2 linked regions of the Piscinibacter sp. HJYY11 genome follow. Each later gene encodes a partner of the first gene's protein in a complex. Links are inferred from orthologs where the notes say so. Each region holds a gene or a part of one and is shown on either strand. Other genes may lie near its edges.

Evidence for each region. Proteins that work in one complex are often made in the same cells at the same time.
Region 2: the proteins of JI745_RS09290 (region 1) and eno are in contact, whole or in part, in a solved structure (PDB 2FYM), measured with the Escherichia coli proteins. The link is inferred for Piscinibacter sp. HJYY11 from one-to-one orthologs.

What each region holds. Positions count from the first base shown.
Region 1 is NZ_JAERQZ010000001.1:2,037,127-2,041,303, forward strand. What follows is about bases 610-4,177. They hold JI745_RS09290 (Rne/Rng family ribonuclease), read left to right. Parts: upstream 610-971; coding sequence 972-3,977; downstream 3,978-4,177. Other genes in these bases: nagZ (beta-N-acetylhexosaminidase), read right to left, coding at 4,044-4,177. Outside these bases: JI745_RS09285 (RluA family pseudouridine synthase), read right to left, coding at 1-351. UniProt on the Escherichia coli protein: Endoribonuclease that plays a central role in RNA processing and decay. Required for the maturation of 5S and 16S rRNAs and the majority of tRNAs. Also involved in the degradation of most mRNAs.
Region 2 is NZ_JAERQZ010000002.1:228,355-231,478, reverse strand. What follows is about bases 1-2,820. They hold eno (phosphopyruvate hydratase), read left to right. Parts: upstream 1-678; coding sequence 679-1,962; downstream 1,963-2,820. Other genes in these bases: pnuC (nicotinamide riboside transporter PnuC), read left to right, coding at 2,253-2,820; ftsB (cell division protein FtsB), read left to right, coding at 1,972-2,247; JI745_RS24825 (DUF1330 domain-containing protein), read left to right, coding at 329-616; kdsA (3-deoxy-8-phosphooctulonate synthase), read left to right, coding at 1-316. Outside these bases: more of pnuC, read left to right, coding at 2,821-2,882; JI745_RS24805 (AAA family ATPase), read left to right, coding at 2,879-3,124. UniProt on the Escherichia coli protein: Catalyzes the reversible conversion of 2-phosphoglycerate (2-PG) into phosphoenolpyruvate (PEP). It is essential for the degradation of carbohydrates via glycolysis.

The DNA of each region.
Region 1 (4,177 bases):
CTTGTTGACGGCGATCAGGTGCTCGTCTTCATGGACGATGGGAAATTCGCGCGCCGGGGCGGCCGGTGCTGCGGCCGGGTCGGCCATGCGCACCGGCGGCACCCGGATGATGTCGCCCAGTGCCAGCCGGGTGTCGGCCGAAGCCCGGCCCTTGTTGACGCGCACCTCACCGGAGCGGATGACCCGGTACACGTGGGTCTTGGGCACGCCCTTCAGCAGCTTGACCAGGAAGTTGTCGAGCCGCTGGCCCTCCGAGCCTTCGTCGATCTCGACCGTCTGCACGGCGGGAGGGGCGGCAGAAGGCCTCGGGCTTGCCGTTGTTTCCGCTTTGCCCCTTATAATGCGCCGCACCACGTTTCCGCTGTAAGTGATTGATTTTTCTGAGTTTACGCCGCGAGCGGCGCCCTACTCAGCCGATCACCCAGCACAACGAGGCCGGCCACGCGAAGAAGTTGTGGCCAAAAGGTGATGCAACGCACCCCGGCATGCAGCAGGCCGAGTCCCCAAGTGACACAGCGGCAGTCAGCCCGGTGCGGCAGAGAAACAAGAACGAACCCTCGCCAAAAGGTTTCCAAGCCAGAGACAAGCAACTAGCCGACGCGCGATGTGCGCCGGCCACACGTGCAAGGCTCTGGCCCGCGTCCAGTGATCAAAGCGGATGACGTGCCCCATCTCCCACCCCACGCTGCCCCTGCGCGAATGTCGCGCCGGCAGCGCCGTGGCCGGATGTCGCGCGCCCCATGCCTCACGGCCCCGCCCTTTGCCCGCTGCCACGCACGCGCCAACGCTGCCTGACGGGCCTCCGATCCTTCGCTGATCGGCCAACGTCACCGCAGTCCAGGGCGATTCCTTCCGGTTCTTTCACGTTCCTCGTGCATCGATGAGTCGCCTGCCGGTCCTGCCGGCGGTGACGTGTTGGATGAGCTGTCCCTGACTGCGAAAGATCGCAGCAGTGCAGCGAAGGAGCGCACATGAAACGCATGCTGATCAACGCGACGCAGCAAGAAGAACGTCGCCTGGCCATCGTCGATGGTCAGAAGCTCATGGACTTCGAGACCGAGATCGAAGGCCGCGAGCAACGCAAGGGCAACATCTACAAGGCAGTCGTGACCCGCGTCGAGCCCTCGCTCGAAGCCTGTTTCGTCGACTACGGCGAAGAGCGCCACGGCTTCCTGCCCTTCAAGGAAATCTCGAAGAACTACTTCCGCGACGGCACCGACGTGCGCAATGCCCGCATCCAGGACGCCATCAAGGAAGGCGACTCGCTCCTGGTGCAGGTCGAGAAGGAAGAGCGCGGCAACAAAGGCGCGGCGCTGACCACCTTCATCTCGCTGGCCGGCCGCTACCTGGTGCTGATGCCCAACAACCCGCGTGGTGGTGGCGTGTCACGCCGCATCGAGGGCGAAGACCGTGAAGAGCTGAAGGAAAACCTCGACCAGCTCGAGTACCCGAAGGGCATGAGCCTGATCGCCCGCACCGCCGGCATCGGCCGCAGCGCGCCCGAGCTGCAGTGGGACCTGAACTACATGCTCAAGCTCTGGACCGCGATCGACGCTGCGTCCAAAGAGGGCAAGGGCGCTTTCCTGATCTACCAGGAGTCGTCGCTCGTGATCCGCGCGATCCGCGACTACTTCACCGCCGACATTGGCGAGATCCTGATCGACACCGACGACATCTACGAGCAGGCCCACCAGTTCATGACGCACGTCATGCCGGAGGCCGCGCCGAAGGTGAAGCGCTACCGCGACGACGCGCCGCTGTTCAGCCGCTTCCAGATCGAGCACCAGATCGAGACGGCGTTCTCGCGCACGGTAAACCTGCCCTCGGGCGGCGCCATCGTGATCGACCACACCGAAGCGCTGGTGTCGGTCGACGTGAACTCGGCCCGCTCCACGCGCGGCTCCGACATCGAAGAGACCGCGACCCGCACCAACCTCGAAGCGGCCGATGAAATCGCCCGCCAGATGCGCCTGCGCGACCTGGGCGGCCTGATCGTCGTCGACTTCATCGACATGGAAGAGTCGAAGAACCGCCGCGAGGTCGAGAGCCGCCTGCGCGACGCGCTGCGCCAGGATCGCGCGCGTGTGCAGTTCTCGTCGATCAGCAAGTTCGGCCTCCTGGAGCTGAGCCGCCAGCGCCTGCGCCCGGCGCTCAGCGAAGGCAGCCACATCACCTGCCCGCGCTGCAACGGCACCGGCCACATCCGCGACACCGAATCGTCGGCGCTGCAGATCCTGCGCATGGTCCAGGAAGAAGCGATGAAGGACAACACCGCTGCCGTGCACGTGCAGGTGCCGGTGGAGGTGACCTCGTTCCTGCTGAACGAGAAGCGCCCCGAGATCACCAAGATCGAACTCAAGCAGCGCGTGACCGTGCTGCTCGTGCCCAACAAGCACCTCGAGACGCCCAACTACAAGCTCGAGCGCCTGCGCCACGACGACCCGCGCCTGGAGAACCTGCAGGTCAGCTACTCGATGATCGAGGAGCCGGACGACGAAGTGGCCATCACCCGCCGCGAGAAGGCCAAGGCCAAGCAGGAGCCGGTGATCAAGGGCATCCTGCCCGACACCGCCGCGCCCATCGCGCCGCCCAAGCCCGAGCCGGTGGTGGCGGCCCCCGTGCCCGCCCCGGCACCTGTCGCAGCTCCCCCTGTGGCACCCGTCTCCGGCGGTGGCTTTTTTGCGTGGGTGAAAAAACTCTTCGGCACTGCCGAGGCCACGCCGGCCGCAGCACCAGCCTCGGCACCCGCCTCTGCAGAAGCCAGCACCGAGCAGCGCCGTGAAGGCCGTGGTGACCGCAACAACCGTGGGGGCCGCGGCGGTCGTGACGGCCGTCGTGGTGAACGCGGAGAGCGCGGAGAGCGTGGTGAACGCAGCGCCGAACGCGGTGAACAACAACGGGGTGAGCGTGGCGAACGCTCCGAACAACGCGGCGAGCGCAACGAGCGCGGTGACCGTGGCAACCGCGGCCGCCGCAACGAGCGCGGCGAGCGTCCGGAAGAAGCCCAGGCCGATGGTGGTCGCCAGGAAGAGCGCACCCGTCGCCCCGAAGGTGGTGGTGAGGAAGGCGCCGAGGCCCGCGGCGACAACCGCCGCGACCAGCGCCGTGGCGGCCAGCCCCGTCCGGCCCCCGTGGAAGCGGCAGCGGGCAGTGAGGAAGCCCAAGCGCGCGCTTTCGTCGACACCGTGCCCGGTGAAGCAGCCGAAGGCCAGGCTGGCGAGGCCCAGGGGGAACGTCAGGGCCGCCGCCGTCGCCGTGGCGGCCGTGGTCGTGACCGCGACGAGGCTCGCAACACCGAAGTGACGGATGCCGTCGCCGGCGACGAGTCGCAGAGCGCGCTGCCGCTGGAGTCGGCGGCCGAGGCCTCCGGCGAAGCCGTGAGCGCCGATGCCGAAGGCGCGCCGCAAGGTGAAGGCCAGGAGCGTGGCGAACGCGAAGGTGGCCGCCGTCGCCGCGGCCGCGGTGGGCGTGATCGCCAGCGCCGCGAGGAGTCGGGTGAAGGCGCCGCAGCGGCAGACGGTATCGCTGAGCCGATCAGCGCGGATGCCGATGCGGAACTGCCGCCCTCGGTGTCCGCGGAAGCCGAGGCGGCGCCGTCGGCCGAGTCGCAGCCGATCACGGCCGCCGCGGCAGCCGAAGCCATCGCGCCGGTCGTCGAAGCACTCGCCAACGAGCCGGAACCGGTGGTGACGTCGAGCGCCGCCGCGGCCGTGGTTGAGCCCTATGTGCTCAACACCGATCAGCTGCAAGCCGTCGCCGAATCCGCCGGCCTGCAGTGGGTGAACTCCGACGCCGACAAGATCCGCGCGGTGCAGGAAGCCATGGCCCGCGAGCCGAAACCGGTGCACGTGCCACGCGAGATCAAGCCGGTGGAGCTGATCGACGAAGGCCCGCTGGTGCTGGTGGAGACGCGCAAGGACCTCTCGCAGATCCGCCTGCCGTTCGAGACGCAGACCCCGTCTCAGCCGTCGGCCTGATCGGCCTGACTGCAAAGAAAAGGGCGCACCGCGGTGCGCCCTTTTTCTTGGGTCAGCGGCACAGACTCAGGGCAGGCGCTCCAGCGCGCGCTGGTACACGGGGTCGTGCATCAGCTCGTCCCAGGTCAGCGGGGCCGATTGCGGCAGGAGCCTCCGGCGACGCATCTCGCTGTCGCCGTCAGGTGTCCACTGGCCCTGCT
Region 2 (3,124 bases), on another replicon or contig:
CATGCGCTCGCTCGCGATCATGCGCGAGACGGGCGCGCCGGTCGTGTTCGACGCCACGCACTCGGTGCAGCTCCCCGGCGGCCAGGGCACGAGCTCGGGCGGGCAGCGTGAATTCGTGCCGGTGCTCTCGCGTGCCGCCATCGCGGTCGGCGTGGCCGGCGTGTTCATGGAAACGCACCCCGACCCGAAGAATGCGATGAGCGACGGCCCGAACGCCGTGCCGCTGCAGCACATGAAAGCGCTGCTCGAACAACTGGTCGCCCTCGACCACGTGATCAAGCAGCAGCCGCTGCTCGAGAACGACTTCTCCTGCTGAGCACCCCAACCGATGAGCGCCTACATCATTGCCGACGTGACCGTGACCGACGCCGAGAAGATGGCGAAGTACCGGGAGTGGTCGACCAAAGCCATGCAGGAGCACGGCGCCGAGATCCTCGTGCGCGGCGGTGAATTCGAAGTGCTCGAAGGCCCGTGGACGCCCAGCCGCATCATCGTGCTGCGCTTCGCCGACCGTGCGAAAGCCAAGGCCTTCTACGCCAGCGAAACCTACACCCACGCCCGGACCCTGCGCGAAGGCGCCGGGATCATGCGCATGATCGTTGTCGACGGCGTGTAACCGGCCTCGGACGACAATCGCCGATTCCACAGAATCCACCAAAACTGCCAAGAGGAAGATAGATGAGTGCCATCGTTGACATCGTCGGCCGCGAGATTCTCGACAGCCGCGGCAACCCGACCGTCGAATGCGACGTGCTGCTGGAAAGCGGCACCATGGGCCGCGCTGCCGTGCCCTCGGGTGCCTCCACCGGCTCGCGCGAAGCCATCGAGCTGCGTGACGGCGACAAGGGCCGTTATCTCGGCAAGGGCGTGCTCAAGGCCGTGGAGCACATCAACACCGAGATCAGCGAAGCCGTGCTCGGGCTCGATGCCTCGGAGCAGGCTTTCCTCGACCGCACGCTGATCGACCTCGACGGCACCGAGAACAAGAGCCGCCTGGGCGCCAACGCCACGCTCGCCGTCTCGATGGCCGTGGCCCGCGCTGCGGCCGAAGAGTCCGGCCTGCCGCTCTACCGCTACTTCGGCGGCTCGGGCGCGATGCAGATGCCGGTGCCGATGATGAACGTCATCAACGGCGGCGCACACGCCAACAACAACCTCGACCTGCAGGAGCTGATGATCATCCCCGTGGGGGCGCCGAGCTTCCGCGAGGCGGTGCGCTACGGCGCCGAGGTGTTCCATGCGCTGAAGAAGATCATCGACGCCAAGGGCATGAGCACCGCCGTCGGCGACGAAGGCGGCTTCGCGCCCAGCGTGGCCAGCCACGAGGCGGCGATCCAGATGATCCTGGAAGCCATCGACAAGGCCGGCTACACCCCGGGCGAACACATCGCCATCGGCCTCGACTGCGCCGCCAGCGAGTTCTACAAGGACGGCAAGTACCACCTCGAAGGTGAAGGCCTGCAGCTCACCGCCCCCGAGTGGACCGACATCCTCGCCACCTGGTGCGACAAGTACCCGATCATCAGCATCGAAGACGGCATGCACGAAGGTGACTGGGACGGCTGGAAACACCTCACCGAGAAGCTCGCCAACAAGGTGCAACTGGTGGGCGACGACCTCTTCGTCACCAACACCAAGATCCTGCGTGAAGGCATCGAGAAGCGCATCGCCAACTCGATCCTCATCAAGATCAACCAGATCGGCACGCTGACCGAAACTTTCGCCGCCATCGAGATGGCCAAGCGCGCGAACTACACGGCCGTGATCTCGCACCGCTCGGGCGAGACGGAAGACAGCACCATTGCCGACATCGCCGTCGGCACCAACGCCGGCCAGATCAAGACCGGCTCGATGAGCCGCTCGGACCGCATCGCCAAGTACAACCAGCTGCTGCGCATCGAAGAAGACCTCGGTGATGTGGCGTCGTACCCGGGCCGCGGCGCGTTCTACAACCTGCGGTAAATCCACCCAGTGCGCCTCGTCACCCTCGCCCTGCTGGCGCTCATCGCGCTGGTGCATGCCGAGCTCTGGCTCGGCAGCTCAGGGGTGCCACGCGTGATGGAGCTGGAGTCCAAACTGCTCGACCAGAAGGCGCAGAACGAAGCGGCGCATGAGCGCAACGAGCAGTTGCTGGCCGAAGTCAGCGACCTCAAGGAAGGCCTGGAAATGGTCGAGGAGAAGGCCCGCTTCGAGCTCGGCATGGTGAAGCCGGACGAGATCTACGTCCAGGTCACACCGAAGCGCTAGTCGCCATGGATGCCCTGCTGCAGGCCTTGCAGCCGATCTTCGTCGCGCCCTTCACTCTGCTCGGCTCACCCGTCACCTGGCTCGAGATCGTGGCCTTCGTGCTCGCGATCCTGATGGTGGTGTGCAACATGCGCGTCAACCCGATCGCATGGCCGCTGGCCATCGCGAGCTCGCTGCTGTACTTCCTGCTGTTCTGGAACAGCAAGCTCTATGGCGAAGCGGGTTTGCAGATCTTCTTCGTGGTGGTGGCGAGCTGGGGCTGGTGGCAATGGCTGCGGGGCACACAAGATGACGGCAAGCCCTTGCAGGTGCGCTCGCTCGCGCCCACCGCCCGCTGGGGCCTGCTCGCGGCGCTCGCCGTTGCCTGGCCGCTGACCGGCCTTTTCCTGGCCCGCACCACCGACACCGACGTGCCCTGGTGGGACGCCTTCCCCACCGCCGCCAGCCTGCTCGGCCAATGGCTGCTGGGCCGCAAGTACGTCGAGAACTGGACGGCCTGGCTGGTTGTCAACGCCGTCAGCGTCGCGCTCTTCGCCTACAAGGGCTTGTGGCTCACCGTGGTGCTTTATGCGATCTTCATCGTGATGTCGATCGCCGGCCTGCGTGCCTGGAAGCGCCTGGCCGTCGCGGCATGAGCGACGTCATCACGATCGTCGGCGCCGAAAGCACGGGCAAGACGACCTTGGCGGCGGATCTGGCCGAAGCGCTCGCGCAAGAAGGCCTGCGCGTTGCACGCGTCGACGAATACCTGCGCGAGTTCTGCATGGCACGGGGGCGCACGCCTCAGGTGCACGAGCAGGCCGGCATCGCACGGGAACAGGCGCGCCGCATCGAAGCGGCCATGGCCACGCACGACATCGTGGTCGCCGACACCTCG